Regions from separate parts of the Citrobacter koseri ATCC BAA-895 genome, predicted to be linked through region 2. Evidence: predicted binding sites of a transcription regulator. Region 2 holds the regulator's gene; each other region holds the start of a gene.

Region 1 (6,044 bases), 1.1 Mb from region 2:
CGGGTTCGCCTGCTGCCGTGCGATGAGCGCCTGCCAGTCAATGCTCTCCAGCAGACGACTGGCGCCGTAACCGCCGCGAACCGGCATCACAATGGTATCGGGCGTCATCAGGCGGGCGAGGCCGTTAACATCCGCCAGACGCTCGGCGTCTGAACCGGCAAAACGCTGGTCACGGCGGCCAATGACGGCGGCGTTATCCACCTGGTGGCCGGATTCGATCAGCCGTTGTACGCCGCGTAAAGCCGCTTGCTGATTGATGCAGTAACCCGATGGGGCGATTAAGTGAAACAGGGACATGGCAATTCCTTGCTGACATCTAAAACCAAATGTATATCATGCCGATTGAGCATGTCGTTGTCACTCGCAGCGGCGAATTCCGGCTATAAGGATAGATGACGTGAAATTGAGATGGTTTGCTTTTTTGGTTGTATTGCTGGCGGGCTGTAGTTCAAAGCAGGATTACAAGAATCCGCCCTGGAACGCCGAAGTCCCGGTTAAACGGGCAATGCAGTGGATGCCGATAAGTGAAAAAGCCGGGGAAGCCTGGGGCGTCAGCCCGCGTCTGATTACCGCGATCATCGCGATTGAATCGGGCGGTAATCCGACGGTGGTCAGTAAATCCGGGGCGGTTGGGTTAATGCAACTGAAGGCCTCGACGTCCGGGCGCGATGTTTATCGTCATATGGGCTGGAGCGGCGAACCGTCGACCAGCGAACTGAAAAACCCGGAGCGGAATATCTCGATGGGGACGGCGTACCTGAGTATTCTGGAACACGGGTCGCTGGCCGGTATTAACGATCCGCAGGTGATGCAGTACGCGCTGGTGGTCTCTTATGCCAATGGCGCGGGCGCGCTGCTGCGCACGTTCTCTTCCGATCGCAAAAAAGCGATTGAGAAAATCAACGATCTGAGCGCGGATGAGTTTTTCGAGCACGTTGCCAAAAATCATCCTGCGCCACAGGCGCCGCGTTATATCTGGAAACTCCAGCAAGCGCTGGATGCGATGTAACCCGCACGGGGGTTATTCACGCACCTTATTGGATTTTTCCCGCGCTTCCCGTTCAAGAGAGAAAATAATCCGCTGTAATTCCCGCTCCACCGCCGGGCTGACGTTGAGAAAACGAAAGCTCAGGCGGGGAGTGGTAATCGTCTCATTTTTACCGTCAATCACTCTGCGTTCGCTGATGGAAATAAGCTGGGCGTCAAAGTGGAAAACGCCCCATTGCCCCATGTTCAGCTCAATTTGCGAAAAGCGCATGCCTTCGGTTAATCCGGCGGGTTTTGTCGCTTCCAGCAATGCGCCCATGCCGCCCAGCGAGAGATCGAACAAGCGAAAACGTAGCGTGTTGTCGTCCGGCATTTTCGCCTGGCAGTAGTAGGGGGGATGTAAAGGCGCGGAAATACGGAAATACTCCCGGCGCTGAACGAACCACAGCTCGGGCGGCAGCGCGGTAATAAATGCCGGAAGCTGCCGGTATTCGCCACTGGTGAGCTGATCCAGCGTGAACTCCACTTTCGCGCCCTGCGTTTCTGCGGTAATGGTTATCTGTCTGGCGCGCTGAACGGCGATGTTTTCATAGTCCTGGCTGCCGAAATCCATCACCAGTTTTTCCGCGTTAACGTCCAGAATCTTACTGATGAACTGCCCCCCGGCCCAGGAGATGCGTAGCGGCGCCTGGCTCTTGTTTAAATCTTTGAGTACGCCTAATACCGCCAACGGGTTTTGCTTCAGGAACTGCTCACTGTAGTGACTCACGCGTAATGACTCCTGGATGCCTGACAGATTATCGTTTGGTTATCGGCATGGCATGACGGAACTTAAGACAAATGGGTGAAATTTTTATCAACGCCAGCGCATAACGTCGCAGGATGAAAAGCATGGCCGGTTGATTTGCCTATACTTAAGGGACTGGCGCAAGAACGTCTTGCGCATGCTTTCACTGGAAAGAGGGCCTGAATATGGGAATTATTGCCTGGATTATTTTTGGTCTGATTGCAGGTGTTATCGCTAAGCTGATTATGCCGGGTCGCGATGGCGGTGGTTTTATACTGACCTGTATTCTCGGTATCGTTGGTGCGGTTGTCGGCGGCTGGCTGGCAACCATGTTTGGTATCGGCGGCAGCATCAGCGGGTTCAATCTTCACAGTTTCCTGGTGGCCGTCGTCGGGGCGATTGTTGTGCTCGGCGTTTTTCGCCTTCTGCGGCGCAATTAAATGAACAGAGCGGATGTGGGGATGAGGGCGTAAATCGGCGACATGCTACCCTGGCGTGTTTTCCGTTCACTTGATGCCCATTATCGCTCTGGCGCATTATCAGTCGTGAACGTGTCAGGGGAGGCGTCTTCCCGGCACGTTTACGGGGATTCAACAGACGTCAGAACAATCTGTATTCCTGAGCAACGCCTGGCCGGATTAACGGCGAAAGCTGGCTTGATTTGTGAATAAAAATGAGAATAATTGTCATTCCATTTCACATATAATAATTTGCTCATGAAAACAACTCATCGTTTCACATTACGCGCGCTCTCTGGATGTATCACCTTAGCCCTGACTGTCCCGTCTTATGCTGAAGAGGCAAAAGAGTCGACCATTGTGGTCACCGCCGCCGGGCAGGAGAGCCTTCTTCCGGCCTGGACCAACAGCGCCACCAAATCCGCCGTGCCGGAAAGCAAAACGCCGCAGGTGATCAACACCATCGACAGGCAGGAGATTGAGCAACGCCACGCCAACTCGGTGAATGAAATTCTGCGCTACGCGCCGGGCGTGTCAACGGAAGTTCGCGGTAATACCTCCTATATGAGTGAATATAAGATTCGCGGTTTTACGGTGGATCAGGAGTATTACAACGGCCTGCAACTGCCGTACAACGTGACCGGGAATACCAAAGCGCGTATTGATCCGCTGCTGATTGAAAGCGTGGATATTCTGAAAGGCCCGGCCTCGGTGCTGTACGGCAATGGCTCGCCGGGTGGACTGGTAAACATCCAGAGTAAAAAACCGCAGGCGGAACAGAAAACGGAAGTGGGCTTCAACACCGGCACCCGTAATCTGAAAGAGGGTTATCTGGATTCAACCGGGCAAATCAGCGACAGCGACTGGAACTACCGTTTACTCGGCAAAGCGACGGAAGGGGATGATCAACCGCATACCTCCCGCTATGAAAACTATCTGGTTGCCCCGTCCGTTACCTGGCAACCGGACAACAAAACGCGTCTGACGATTGATGCGCTGGCGCAGAATACACCGTCGCTGTCGCCTTCCAACCCGCTGCCCATTTCTTATCTGCGTTCAGAGTATGCGGGGCGCCGTGATTTTGCCGGAGATGAGTGGAGCGGCTTTAAGCAGCGTCAATGGATGCTGGGTTACAGCTTTGAACACCAGTTTGACAGCGGCTGGGGCTTCAATCAGAAAGCGCGCTACTTTGATGTGGATACCCACCAGCGCAGCGTCTACTCCACCGGAAATACGGGGAATCCGGTCTGGGAGTTGAACCGGTTTGCCTACACGACCGATGAAGACCTGAAAAGTTTTAACATCGACAACCAGGTTACGAAAACGGTAGTGTCAGGCGACTGGCAACACCATCTGCTGGCAGGCTTCGATTACCAGAAGCTCGACAGCCATTACTTCTACCGCTATGCCAGCAGCACGCCGGGGATCGACATGCGCCACCCGAACTATCGTCAGATTCATACCGACGATTTAGGGCTGAGTACTGCGCAGAATAACCGTCTCTCTTATCAGCAGAATGGTTATTATCTTCAGGATCAGATTGCGTTTGGCGGCCTGAACCTGCTGGCGAGCGTGCGTTACGATGACTATCGTTCCGCCACGACCGACTATCTGCAAAACGGCGATAAAACCTGGATTTCACAGGATCGCGTCACCAAACGTTTCGGTGCGTTATATGCGTTTGAAAATGGGATCTCTCCATTTATCAGTTATTCCGAAGGCTTTAAGCCGATCTCGCCGCAAGGGACACTGACCTCGAAAGAGGTGAAGCCGACCACCAGCAAGCAGGTTGAGGGCGGGGTGAAATACCTGCTGGCGGAATACGCGACCACCTTTACCGCATCGGTGTTTAATATCCGCCAGAAAAATGTGCTTTCCGCCACGCCAACCTGGGATTACCGCCAGACCGGCGAGATTGAGTCAAAAGGGGCCGAACTGTCGATTGTCAGCCGTCCGGCGGATAACGTCACGCTGATCGCCAACTATGCCTATACCCATGCGATCAACACGGAAGATGAAACGTATGAAGGCAAACGTCCGACTCAGGTGCCGGAAAACGCGTTTAACCTGTGGGGCGATTACACCTTTGATAATACGCCGCTGCGCGGGCTGAACGTTGGCGCGGGCGTCCGTTATACCGGGCCGATGGAGATCTCGCCAGCTAACGACAAAGGCAAACTCGGCGGCACGACGCAGTATGATATGGCCGTCTCTTACCGTCTGGGAGAGGCGATCCCATCGTTGAGCGGGGTGACGCTGAAGGCCAGTGCGCAGAATATTACCAACAAAGAGACGTTTAGCTGTTACGACGACAACAACTGCTGGATTGGTCGCGACCGCACCGTTCAGGTTGGCGCCAGCTACAGCTTCTGATAGCAACCCGGCCTGCAATTGCGCAGGCCGGGTTCGTTTTCATTCGGCGGAACAATCAGAACTTATATTCCACCCCGGCCCAGAAATTACGGCCTTCCTCGATAAACCCTTCGCTGTAGGCATACTTCGTATCGAACAGGTTGTTCACGGACGCGTTGACGCTAAAACCGTAGCCCACCGCATAATCCGCGCGGATATGGGTAATGGCAAATCCGCCCGCTTTCTGTGAACCGTCTGAATTGCTGTAGCTGGAGGAACGCGCTTCTTCTGACAGCGTAACACTCAGCGGTTCCCACGGCTTGAGCGTCATCCATGCGGTGAGCGTCTGCGTTGGCAAATCGGTGATTTCACCGATTTCATCACGCTTGACGTCCGCGTGGATCAGCCCATAGCTCAGCCCGACATCCAGCATTTCAGACACATTGCCTTTGATTCCGGCATCCAGACCGGTGTAATCCACCCGGCCGCTATTGCGGTTCTGGATCGTATCGGCATCAATGTTGTGCGACAGGATTGCGTCGGTCACACGGTTATAGTACACGCTGACCTCGAATCCCCAGTCGCGGGTCAGCGAACCGTTCCAGGTCAGATCCACGCTGCGGGCGCGTTCGGGTTTTAACTGCGGGTTGACGATAGCCACCTGGTTATACGCCGGTTTCGACGTGGTATACCGCTCTTTGAGCGTCGGGAAACGCGTCCGGTCAGAGTAAGAGAGCGCCAGCGTGTCCTCGTTTGCGAAGTGGTATTTGGTCATGACCTGCCAGTTAAACGCCGACTGGTTGTTGTCGTCGTAGTGGGTTACGCTGCCGTCTTTTTCGTGTTTCATCCCTTCCAGACTGTCACGCCAGTCATAGCTAATACCGGCCACGACATCCACATTATCGGCTGCGGCCCACTGGTATTCGCTGGCTAACGACCAGGTACGGTCTTCATAGCGATCGTATGCCGCATGCGGCGCGCCTTTTTCACGGTGGACGTCATCTTTCCAGTTAACGGCGAACGAGAGCAGATCGTTTTCACGCATTTCGGCGGCGAGTTGTAACCCTGCGCCATCGCTGTAATCAGAATAGTGGCTATAGCTGCCTTTCTTGTTTTTCAGGTCGGCAAGGGAGTTGTACATCATCAGCGTGTTTTCAAAGGTGTCGCGATAAAGCCGGCTTTTCAGCGTAAAGCGATCGCCCAGATGCGTGGTGCCCTGATAGTAATAACTCTCTTTATCGTATTGCGGCCACTGCCAGTAGCGCGACTTCTGGCTGCTGGTGCCTGCGTATGGCGGGTTGTCTTTTTCACCGTCCTGGTTGATATAGGTCAGGGTGTACTCGTCATTTTCGCGCGGCGTGAAGCCCAACTTAACAATGCCCCGTTTATCATCTGCCGACGAGTTGATCATCTTCCCGTTGCTGCCTGCAATGGCGTTGTCCACCCCGTGCGGCAGACCC
Region 2 (6,044 bases):
GAAGTGCGTCTGCGTAACGCCTATGTGGTGAAAGCTGAGCGCGTGGAGAAGGATGCGGAAGGCAATATCACCACCATCTTCTGTACCTATGATGCGGACACCCTGAGCAAAGATCCGGCTGATGGCCGTAAAGTGAAGGGCGTCATTCACTGGGTAAGCGCGGCACACGCGCTGCCGGTTGAAATTCGTCTGTACGATCGTCTGTTCAGCGTGCCGAACCCGGGCGCCGCAGAGGACTTCCTGTCCGTGATCAACCCTGAATCGCTGGTAATTAAGCAGGGTTACGCGGAACCGTCGTTGCAGAACGCCGTAGCGGGTAAAGCGTATCAGTTTGAGCGTGAAGGCTACTTCTGCCTGGACAGCCGCTACACAACGGCGGATAAACGCGTATTTAACCGTACCGTAGGTCTGCGCGATACGTGGGCTAAAGCGGGCGAGTAAAGCCACCACATCGCATCACCTTCCAACGCCGCATTTTGCGGCGTTTTTTTATCCTTTCCATTTTGTCATCCCGCTCTCTGTTTGCAGAGCGAATTAATGCCGTCGGGAAAATAATTTCGCAACAAAATAGTTTTGGCATAGTGAATTTATGGAATGAATATCATTTCATGTGAAACCGATTTCATGTGCATGGAAAACAAGACAATTTTAACTTTTGTTCATCTTTTTTAGCGCCTGATGAAAATGTAACAGAAAGCAATGAAATATGTGCGGTTGCTCATACTCTTACATTCTCGTTACAGAAAGAGATTGATAATTCGCGTCGCGAAAAATAGTCTATTCACTGTAGTCTGCGAGGTTTTTCTCAACGCTACTTTTACATTTTTATTTTTCGCTGTCCGCTTTTGTTCGGCAGCATTTTATACGTCAAAGAGGATTAACACATGCGTACGTTTAGTGGCAAACGTAGTACGCTGGCGCTGGCTATCGCCGGTATCACAGCAATGTCAGGTTTGGTCGTCGTTCCACAGGCTCAGGCCGAAGGCTTTATTGACGATTCCACGTTAACAGGCGGCATCTATTACTGGCAGCGTGAGCGTGACCGTAAAGATGTCACCGACGATGACAAATATAAAACCAACCTTTCACACGCGACCTGGAACGCCAATCTGGATTTCCAGTCTGGTTATGCGGCTGATATGTTCGGTCTGGATATCGCGGCATTTACCGCGATAGAAATGGCGGAAAACGGCGACAGCGGACACCCCAACGAAATCGCCTTCTCGAAAAAGAATAAAGGTTACGATGAAGATTATTCTGGCGATAAGAGCGGGATCAGCCTTTATAAAGCCGCGGCAAAATTTAAGTACGGGCCAACCTGGGCGCGTGCGGGGTATATCCAGCCGACCGGTCAGACGCTGTTAGCGCCGCACTGGAGCTTTATGCCGGGTACTTATCAGGGTGCGGAAGCCGGAGCGAATTTTGACTACGGTGATGCGGGCGCGCTGAGTTTCTCCTATATGTGGGCCAACCAATATAAAGCGCCGTGGCACACCGATGTTGATAAATTCTATCAGGCCGATAAAAAGACCAAAGTGGATTACCTCCATTCTATCGGTGCTAAATACGATTTCAAAAATGACCTCGTGCTGGAAGCGGCATTTGGTCAGTCAGAAGGGTATGTCGACCAGTATTTTGCTAAAGCCAGCTACAAATTTGATTTGGGCGGCAACCCGTTCACCACCAGCTATCAGTTCTATGGTGCGCGCGACAAAGTTGATGATCGCAGCGTAAACGATATTTATGACGGCACCGCCTGGTTGCAGGCGCTGACTTTCGGTTACAAAGTGGCCGAAGTCGTCGATTTGCGCCTGGAAGGGACCTGGGTTAAGGCGGACGGTCAACAAGGTTACTTCCTGCAACGTATGACGCCAACTTACGCATCCTCAAACGGTCGTCTGGATATCTGGTGGGATAACCGCTCAGACTTTAACGCCAACGGCGAAAAAGCCGTCTTCTTCGGTGCGATGTACGATCTGAAAAACTGGAACCTGCCGGGCTGGGCAGTGGGGGCGTCATACGTTTACGCCTGGGACGCGAAGCCATCAACCTGGCAGATTACCCCGGATGCGTACTATGACAAAAACCGTACCATTGAAGAGTCTTCTTACAGCCTTGATGCGGTCTACACCCTACAGGAAGGCCGTGCCAAAGGCACCATGTTTAAACTGCACTTCACGGAATATGACAACCACTCCAACATCCCAAGCTGGGGCGGCGGTTACGGCAACATCTTCCAGGATGAACGTGACGTGAAGTTCATGGTTATCGCTCCGTTCACTATTTTCTGATGCTCGTTGCGGCAGGCGATTTGTCTGCCGCAACGTTGAGGACACTGATATGAAAAAACTGTTACTCATCGCCATGATGGCATCGGGACTGGTGGCCTGCGCGCAGCCAACCGCGCCGAAAGAAGACAGTCAGTTAAAAGAGGCATATAGCGCCTGCATCAATACGGCGCAAGGTTCGCCAGAGAAAATTGAGGCCTGTCAGAGTGTACTGAACGTGCTGAAGAAAGATGACCAGCACAAGCAGTTTGCTACAGAAGAGAGCGTGCGCATACTGGATTACCAGCAGTGCATTCAGGCTACGCGTACGGGGAACGATCAGGCGGTGACCGCCGATTGCGACAAAATCTGGCAGGAAATTCGCAGCAAAAATAGCGCCAAATAAAAGCAGGGCGGGTTAATGGCGGGCGGAGAGTTCTCTCCGCCCGTTTGCGTTTTTTAAGGCCGCTACCGGGTCGGAGGCATAAAAAAAGCCAACCGGTCGGTTGGCTTTTTAGGAGGGTTCACATTACTTCGCGTCGTGCGCGTGCTCGTCTTCCCGGCAATCGCCTTCAGCGCAGTGGCCGTAGAGATAGAGGCTGTGGTTCGTCAAACGAATGCCATGCTTAGCCGCAATCTCACGCTGGCGCGCTTCGATAGAATCATCACTGAATTCGATCACTTTGCCACAATCGAGGCAAATAAGGTGATCGTGATGATGCTGTTGGGTCAGCTCAAAAACGGATTTACCGCCTTCAAAATTGTGGCGGGTTACGATACCGGCGTCATCAAACTGGTTCAGCACACGGTACACGGTCGCCAGCCCAATCTCTTCACCCATGTCGATCAGACGTTTATATAAATCTTCCGCACTGACGTGATGGTTATCCGGTTCCTGAAGAACTTCCAGAATTTTTAAACGAGGAAGCGTTACTTTCAGGCCAGCCTTCTTTAATGCGGTATTGTTGTCAGTCATGCGGAATCTGTCCTGTTGCTAAACGATTCACTTCAAACAAAGAAGTGACAGAAATTGCACTTGAGATCATGCGTTTCATTATAGAACTGCCACGCCTAAATGAAAACTGCAAGCCTCCGGCAAATATTGTTAATAAAAACGAGGTATCGCCAACAAACACACTGTGCAATACCAGAATAACACCCGGACATTGTACAGGGTCAGGCAAGAAAGTTACAAATTTGTAGCAATTATTTTAATTGGTTTTATCTATTGATGCGACGCAGATGCTTTTCTGCGCCGCACAAAATCAGGCGTTAATGATTTCGTCGAGGTGCAGTTCGCCGGAAATCTGTTTAACCCATTTTTCAACGCGATCTGCGGTCAGTTCAGGCTGACGGTCTTCGTCGATAGCCAGACCAACAAAGTGATCGTCGTCAGCCAGACCTTTGGACGCTTCAAAATGGTAGCCCGCCGTTGGCCAGTGACCGACGATGGTCGCGCCGCGCGGCTCAATGATGTCGCGGATGGTGCCTAACGCGTCGCAGAAATATTCTGCGTAATCTTCCTGGTCGCCGCAGCCGAACAGCGCCACCAGTTTACCGTTAAAATCAATCTCTTCGAGAGTCGGGAAGAAGTCATCCCAGTCACATTGCGCTTCACCGTAGTACCAGGTCGGGATGCCCAGCAGCAGGATGTCGTACCCTTCCAGGTCCTCTTTGCTGCTTTTCGCAATGTCATGCACATCGGCAACGTCTTTACCAAGCTGTTTTTGAATCATTTTTGCGATATTTTCGGTATTACCGGTGTCGCTGCCGAAAAAGATGCCAGTGATTGCCATGAGTAAAATAACCTCTTGAAACTTATTGAAATGGTGGTGGCGTATTGCCCGCAGATAAGGGCAATCATAGCAGAACAGTCAGGCATGCGGAAACAGCAATCACGCGGGACTGCACTCTGTGCTACATGATTTATGATATTGAGCAGTTTTTCAGACTACGCCCTGGCCGCGCAGCGCTGCCAGTTGAGTCATCAGCATCTCTTCGATGAGTTCGCTACGGCTCATATTGCGGGATTCGGCCAGCTCGTTCAGCGCATCGACAGCCTCAGCGTTGAGTTTCAGTTCGACACGCTTAAGGCCACGTACTTTGTCGCGTTTTAGCTGGTTACGCTTATTAATGCGCAGCTGTTCATCACGCGAAAGCGGATTGGTTTTGGGTCGTCCCGGGCGACGCTCGTGTGCGAACAGATCTAATGTCGTACGGTCCGTTTGTTCTTTGGCCATGATTTTGGTGACTTCGGGGAAACAATCAGCCAGGCGTCTGCCCGGATGGATAGCGCGCCATCATACATCAGCAAGGCAGACACGCCAACGCCCGCGGACGTAATCGCGCGCGGACGCTGAGTTTTTAATCAGTTGGCCTTATCTGCCAGATAGCGACGAATGGCGCGCAGCACCGCATCGGGTTTTTCCGCGTGAACCCAGTGGCCCGCTCCGGCGATGACGTGCGCCCGCGCCTGAGGGAACTGCGCCAGCAGATCGTGACGATATGCTTCGGTCACATAAGGCGAGTTGCCGCCGGGGATAAACAACACCGGGCGATCCCAGGCTGGAATGGTCTCCCAGCCCACAATATGTGGATACTGTTCCCACAACACCGGTACGTTAAAGCGCCATTCGCCGTCGATAAACGATTTCAGCAGAAACTGGATGACGCCTTCTTCTTGCAGATGTTGACGCATAACGGTGGCGGCCTGTTGACGGGTTTCGGCGCCCGCGTCGGTGACGGCATTGATGGCGGCGAAGATTTCATCGTGGCGGCGAACGTGGTAATCGACCGGCGCGATGTCGATCGCGACCAACTGGTCAATACGCTCCGGCGCCAGCGCGGTGAGCGCCATTACCGCTTTACCGCCCATGGAGTGGCCGATAAAGGTGGCTTTCTCAATGCCTTCGGCATCAATGGTATCCAGTAAGTCTTGCGCCATTGCCGGGTAGTCCATCACCGGATCGCGAGGGGAGAGACCGTGGTTGCGCATATCAACCTGAATGATATCGTGATCGGTCACCAGGTCGCGCGCCAGCACGCCGAGGTTGTCCAGGCTGCCAAACAAACCGTGAACGAGGACGATGGGAGAATTATTGTGCAGGTTTTGTGCAGTTTGCGCTCGGATATTCAATTTCATGGCAAAGTTCTTTTTTTCGCTCTGTCGGGTTAGGGTATTATGTTGACTATTCTGCCACAGGGCTGCAACAACTACGGTTTACTCCGAGTTTTTCCGTCAGCCAGGTTTGACGCTATCCGCTGTTGGAATTTGCCTTTACACTACGTGCAGGTAATCCCAACGACTTGTATTCAGATAAGACACCGCACTGGATTAAGATGAAAACGATTGAAGTTGATGATGAACTCTATAGCTATATTGCCAGCCACACCAAGCATATTGGCGAGAGCGCATCCGACATTTTACGGCGCATGTTGAAGTTTTCCGCCGTATCACAGCCTGTCACTCCGGCGGCGAAAGAGGTTCGCATCGCGCAACCTGCTATCGTGGAAGCGAAGCCCGTCAACCCCGTAAAAGATAAAGTCCGCGCCATGCGTGAACTGCTGCTTTCCGACGAGTACGCGGAGCAGAAGAAAGCGGTAAACCGCTTCATGCTGGTGCTGTCTACACTCTACTCACTGGATAATCGCGCGTTTGCCGAAGCGACGGAGTCGTTGCATGGCCGTACGCGCGTCTATTTTGCGGCTGATGAACACACGCTGCTGAAAAATGGTAATCAAACTAAACCGAAACATGTGCCCGGCACGCCGTATTGG
Region 3 (6,044 bases), 900 kb from region 2:
AGAAAATCCAGTCCCACTTCATCATTCCACCTTGTCTTACATACTGATTGGCAATGCCATGATTATCGCGTCCTCACGCCCGTCAGCCGTCGGGTAGTAATTACGGCGCACCGTTGCCTCATTAAAACCTAAACTTTCATAGAGTGCGATGGCGGCGGCATTTGAGGCGCGCACCTCCAGCCATAACGTCAGGACGCCGCGTTTTTCCAGTTCATCAATCAGATGTTCCAGCAGTTCTCGCCCCAGCCCCCGACGCTGAAAATCCGGGTCAACCGCAATATTGAACAGCGTCGCCTCATCCAGCACCACCTGCGTAATCGCGAACGCCGCCATCTTTCCGCCGACCGTCAGTTGATAGTTGAGGTAACGTTCGCCCTGATTGCTGGCAAAGGTTTTTTCACTCCACGGAAACGCATGGGCGCGTTTTTCAATCAGAAACGCAGCAGGTAAATCAGTCGGATTGAGGGAAGAAATCGTGTTCATATGCGCAAATTTGTTGCCATAGTGCGGCGCGTGCCGTTGGGTTTGCCCGTAATTCATTAAACGCAGGACTTGTCACCTGAGCGCCTTCCAGCAGCAAAGGCTCTTCAGTACCCAGCCGCCAGCTGTTGCACCGGCTGCCTTCCGGCAGCATGGCGACGCGGTCAGGCGTCAACGGTAATACCTGGTCGGGACTGACGGTCAATGCGCGCAAAATATCGCTCATCAAGGGTTCGGTCAGCGCCGGTAATTCTTCCGCCACGACCACCAGACGAACGTGCGCCGGAAGGGAAATCGCGATTTCCCCCTGTAGCGCGCCAGGGCGACGCAGCGACCACTGGGTAATGCCCAGTTGCTGTAATTGCCAGTCTCGTCGGGATGTCATAGCGAAACGCTCCTGTCTGTCAGGGGCGCAAATATAGCAAATTCGTCGAAACTGCGCCAACAAACAACTATAATCGCCGCCAGGAACAATAGAGGAACCTTTCATGTCTGCTTTTACCCCGGCAAGTGAAGTCTTGCTGCGCCACAGTGATGATTTCGAACAAAGCCGTATTCTGTTTGCCGGAGATTTGCAGGATGACCTGCCAGCCCGCTTCGAAAGCGCCGCCAGCCGCGTGCATACGCAACAATTCCACCACTGGCAGTTGTTAAGCCAGCTGATGGGCGAGAAGGCGCGCTTTAGCCTGGTCGCCCACGCTGACGACGTCGCGGACTGCGACACGCTGATCTACTACTGGCCGAAAAATAAACCTGAAGCCCAGTTCCAGTTGATGAATATCCTGTCGCTGCTGCCGCTCGGCACCGACATCTTCGTGGTGGGCGAAAACCGTAGCGGTGTTCGCAGCGCAGAGCAAATGCTGGCCGACTACGCGCCGCTGAACAAAATCGACAGCGCGCGCCGCTGCGGGCTGTATCATGGCCGTCTGGAAAAACAGCCTGTCTTTGATGCGGAAAAATACTGGGGCGAGTACCGCATTAACGATCTGACCATCAAAACGCTGCCCGGCGTTTTCAGCCGCGACGGTCTGGATGTCGGCAGCCAGTTGCTGCTTTCCACGCTGACGCCACATACCAAAGGCAAAGTGCTGGATGTCGGTTGCGGCGCAGGCGTGCTCTCTGCGGCCTTAGCCAGCCACTCGCCAAAAGTGCGTTTAACCCTGTGTGATGTTTCCGCGCCTGCCGTTGAGGCCAGTCGCGCAACGCTTGCGGCAAACGGCGTTGAGGGTGAGGTGTTCGCCAGTAACGTCTTTTCTGACGTAAAAGGGCGTTTTGATATGATCATCTCTAACCCGCCGTTCCACGATGGAATACAAACCAGCCTGGATGCCGCGCAAACGCTGATTCACGGCGCGGTTCGCCACCTCAACAGCGGCGGTGAGTTGCGCATCGTGGCTAACGCCTTCCTGCCCTACCCGAAAGTGCTGGATGAAACGTTTGGCTTCCACGAAGTGATTGCGCAAACCGGGCGCTTTAAAGTTTACCGCACGGTGATGACGCGCCAGGCGAAGAAATAGAGTGGTCATCGTAGGCCGGATAAAGTGCCTGCACCGCCATCCGGCATGGTTTGCGGATGCCGGATGGCACTTCGCTTATCCGGCCTACGGTTAGCGCCCATTTTTGCAGCAATCAATCCATCCTGCGTAATTAACTATTGACGAAAAGCTGAAAACCACTAGAATGCGCCTCCGTGGTAGCGATTCTTTTTAAGAATCGATGGTATGCGAAGGTGGCGGAATTGGTAGACGCGCTAGCTTCAGGTGTTAGTGTCCTTACGGACGTGGGGGTTCAAGTCCCCCCCCTCGCACCAAAACCACGTTGATATTGCTCGCACTGGGCGAAGGTGGCGGAATTGGTAGACGCGCTAGCTTCAGGTGTTAGTGTTCTTACGGACGTGGGGGTTCAAGTCCCCCCCCTCGCACCAACGAGGCGATATCAAAAAAGTAAGATGACTGTGCGAAGGTGGCGGAATTGGTAGACGCGCTAGCTTCAGGTGTTAGTGTCCTTACGGACGTGGGGGTTCAAGTCCCCCCCCTCGCACCAATTATCTTATTTCCCTTCTCTGTTTTACGTCTTGTTTGTTCATCCCTGATTCAAATTCATCATAACCAGCACCATGCCGCTGATCAGCGCGACACATGACGGCAGCAGGACGAAATGCCGTAAGCGTTTGTGATACAGCATCAACGAAGTCAGCAGTAATCCTAATACAATCAGTACCTTCCATGCGTCAATGGAGAGGCCGGCAAACGCCAGTCCGGTAATAAAAATACCCGGCAACAATATCCCCCATCCACTGCCCAGTGTACGCTGCAACATGGCTTTACCTCTGATACCGATAATGATAACCAATAGCATATGATAAAATTTCTCATTTGTCAGCAGTTCGTCACACTTCCTTGTATGAGATTGTCTTAACAATTGATGACATGAATTCAGCAAGGTGATAGATTGGGCGGTGGTTAACTTACAAACAATAAAAACGTTTATTTATGCGGGCTTTTTCCCGCACGTTATTTTTCATTTTGGCCCCAACCAGCGTAATTCATAGATAAATAACGACATTCAGATATGACAGCTCAATCCTGGCGCGCGCTACGCACCAAAAAATATCAATTCTCTTTACGCCTTTTTCTGTTTCTCAATGCGGTGTCCGGGCTGTTTACGCTTGTCTTTCCTCTTTATGAGGTCAGGGCTGTCTCAGTCCCGGCAATACTGCTCTTTGTTGCAAGTACGTTACTTCTGATATGGCACGGAAAATATACGCATAAAAAGATTAATATCCCCTTTATTTCTGTTATATCAGGCATATTGTGGGCCTGGCATATCACACTGAAATATAATGCTATGAACCATAGCGATTATACTTTTCTACTCATCGCCCTTCTCTGCGTGTTATTTATTGGCTCCATCGCCTTTGCTAATAATATCATTGCGTTTACGTTCCATTCATTGCCTTCCGTTCTGGCCTGCCTGTGGCTTAATGGCAGCGAACACGGCATACGGATTATTTATCTCATGGCGCTCCCGATGGCGGGCATTGCCATCCAGCATGTTATTCAAAAACGCTATGACGATTTCGCTCAACAGCTGATGTACAAACTGCTGGAAGAGAGAGAAACGCTGAACGGGCTGAGTATGCTCGATCCTTTGACTGGCCTGTATAATCGCCGCGGCCTGCAAAATAAGCTGAATACGCTCCTTGCTCTGGAAACGCACGAAGAACACTACGTATTGCTGCTGGATATCGATCACTTCAAAGCTTATAACGATCACTATGGGCACATGATGGGCGACCAGGCTCTCATTCGCGTTTCAGCCGCGATTCGTGACGCTGTCCGTTCCCGGGATATTGTCACCCGTTTTGGCGGCGAAGAGTTTATGGTCCTGCTGACCGCGACCGATCCACAGGAGGCGCGCACGACCGCCGAACGTATTCGCCAGAAGGTCTACGATCTCAAAATCCCACATATGTTTAATGTCAGCGTGGCGACCAATGTCACCATCAGCGTTGGCATCGCGCCGCTACTGGGTCAGGACATGGAGGCTGCAATCGTCAAGGCAGATAAAGCGCTGTATGAGGCCAAAAACCTGGGGCGCAACAACATTCTTGCGAGTGACGAACTGCGTACGGTCTGACACAGGGAGATATCATCGTGCTACCGCGCACAGCGTCACGACAAAGCGCTTGCCATCGACTATCGCTATCATTAGGATTAGCAATCATTATCATTTAGATTACTATCCTTATATACAGCGCTATGCCTTACCGTTCCGCACCGATCATTGAAGATGTCACCTGGCGAGCCCATCTCCAGCCTGAGATGCCCTCGCTGGCTGAAGCCGTGCGTGAAACGATAACCCGGACGCGCGAACATCTGCTTGATTTTATTCGGCTGGACGAACCGCACCCAACGGGCGCCATGACGCTGGCGCAGTGGGCTCGACCGGGTACGATGCGCTCTCTGCTGGCTATCTATTCCGACCATATTTATCGTCATCAACCGACGCAACCACGCGAAAATAAGCCGCTCATTTCACTTTGGGCGCAATGGTATATCGGTCTGATGGTACCGCCTCTGATGCTTGCCCTGCTCACCCAGGAAAGGGCCATTGACGTTTCGCCCGAGCACATGCACGTTGAGTTCCACGAAACCGGACGCGCAGCCTGTTTTTGGGTTGATGTTCATCAGGACGAGCGGGCAACCGCGCATTCTCCTCAACAGAGAATGGAAACGCTGATCGTCTCTGCGCTGATGCCGGTCGTTCAGGCACTGGAATCAACCGGCGATATTAACGGTAAGCTTATCTGGAGTAACACCGGGTATCTGATCAACTGGTATCTGACCGAAATGAAACCGCTGCTTGGCGAAGCCTTGCTGGCAACGCTGCGCCAGAGCTGCTTCTTCGAAAAGCAACTTTCCAGTGGTCAGGATAACCCGCTGTGGCGTACCGTCGTCCCTCGCGAAGGTCTGCTGGTGCGCCGAACCTGCTGTCAACGCTACCGGTTGCCAGACGTTCAGCAATGCGGTGACTGTACGCTGAAATAAACAAGGCGCCGCTGCGCCTTGTTCAACACGTCAGGCCATCTGCTGACTCTCCTCTTCTGCACGCCCGGCCTCTTCTGCCTCTTGCGCCAGAAGCTGCTTCTCATAAACCTTAAAGAACGGGAAGTATATGATGGCGGACACCAGCGCCAGTATGACCACCAGGATCGCCGCACGGTAGTCCCAGCCCAGTGCCCACGCAGCGCCAACCGGTGCGGGCGCAGTCCACGGCACCACGGAAATCACCCGCCCAATCAGATCCAGTTTCATCGCCGCCCACGCCAGCACGGCGTTCACCATTGGCGCCAGCAGGAACGGGATAAAGAACACCGGGTTCATCACAATCGGCGTCCCGAAAATAACCGGTTCGTTGATATTAAAGATACTCGGCACGACGCTTAAGCGGCCAATAGAGCGCAAATGTACGGAACGGCTGCGTAAATAACAAATCACCAGCCCCATCGTGGCGCCAGAACCGCCAATGACGATGAAGAAAGTCCAGAAGGCTTCCATGAAAATATGCGGCAACGGTGCCCCCTGCGCCAGCGCGGTCTGGTTCATACCGAGATTGGTCAGCCAGAACATTTGCAGCATCCCGGAGACAATCGCTGCTCCGTGAATCCCCGCAAACCACAGCAGATGCCCAATCAGCACCGCCAGCAAAATAGCGGGCAACGAATCCGCAGCGGAAACCAGCGGTTTAAAGATCGCCATGATCGCCTGTGGGATCAGCATATCGAACTGCGACTGGATCGCCAGGCTCAGCGGATACAAGGTCAGAACCACCACCAGCACCGGAATCAGCAGATCAAAGGAGTTCTTGATCATCGGCGGCACCTGGTCTGGCAGGCGAATGCCAATGTTATGCGCTTTCAGGAAGCGCATCATTTCAACACAGTAAATCGCCACCAGAATCGCGGTAAAAATCCCCGTTCCGCCCAGGCTGTCAACCGGCATAGTGCCGTTTGTTTTCGGCGCGGCAACCAGCAAGAAGGCCATGATCGAGAGCATGGCGCA

Evidence for each region. Region 2 encodes Fur, which represses iron uptake genes when iron is present. Its sites were predicted from a motif close to ATAATAATGAGAACNACTATCAA; they were not measured.
Region 1: CKO_RS05185 (TonB-dependent siderophore receptor) is a predicted target of Fur. The motif match lies at 2,442-2,464, and genes of this name have one in related genera.
Region 3: fhuF (siderophore-iron reductase FhuF) is a predicted target of Fur. The motif match lies at 4,175-4,197, and genes of this name have one in related genera.

Annotation. Positions count from the first base shown of each region.
Region 1 is NC_009792.1:1,156,068-1,162,111, forward strand. It holds gene ldcA (muramoyltetrapeptide carboxypeptidase) at 1-297, opposite strand, end outside; gene emtA (membrane-bound lytic murein transglycosylase EmtA) at 398-1,009, shown strand; gene ycgR (flagellar brake protein YcgR) at 1,022-1,756, opposite strand; gene CKO_RS05180 (GlsB/YeaQ/YmgE family stress response membrane protein) at 1,960-2,214, shown strand; gene CKO_RS05185 (TonB-dependent siderophore receptor) at 2,491-4,605, shown strand; gene CKO_RS05190 (TonB-dependent receptor plug domain-containing protein) at 4,661-6,044, opposite strand, start outside.
Region 2 is NC_009792.1:2,291,318-2,297,361, reverse strand. It holds gene glnS (glutamine--tRNA ligase) at 1-441, shown strand, start outside; gene chiP (chitoporin ChiP) at 885-2,291, shown strand; gene chiQ (ChiQ/YbfN family lipoprotein) at 2,341-2,673, shown strand; gene fur (ferric iron uptake transcriptional regulator) at 2,797-3,243, opposite strand; gene fldA (flavodoxin FldA) at 3,533-4,063, opposite strand; gene ybfE (LexA regulated protein) at 4,214-4,507, opposite strand; gene ybfF (esterase) at 4,636-5,409, opposite strand; gene seqA (replication initiation negative regulator SeqA) at 5,607-6,044, shown strand, end outside.
Region 3 is NC_009792.1:3,190,308-3,196,351, forward strand. It holds gene yjjG (pyrimidine 5'-nucleotidase) at 1-22, opposite strand, end outside; gene rimI (ribosomal protein S18-alanine N-acetyltransferase) at 37-483, opposite strand; gene CKO_RS14660 (DNA polymerase III subunit psi) at 452-865, opposite strand; gene rsmC (16S rRNA (guanine(1207)-N(2))-methyltransferase RsmC) at 969-1,997, shown strand; tRNA gene CKO_RS14670 (tRNA-Leu) at 2,204-2,290, shown strand; tRNA gene CKO_RS14675 (tRNA-Leu) at 2,318-2,404, shown strand; tRNA gene CKO_RS14680 (tRNA-Leu) at 2,437-2,523, shown strand; gene CKO_RS14685 (DUF1435 domain-containing protein) at 2,563-2,799, opposite strand; gene CKO_RS14690 (GGDEF domain-containing protein) at 3,052-4,119, shown strand; gene fhuF (siderophore-iron reductase FhuF) at 4,242-5,030, shown strand; gene CKO_RS14700 (PTS sugar transporter subunit IIC) at 5,061-6,044, opposite strand, start outside.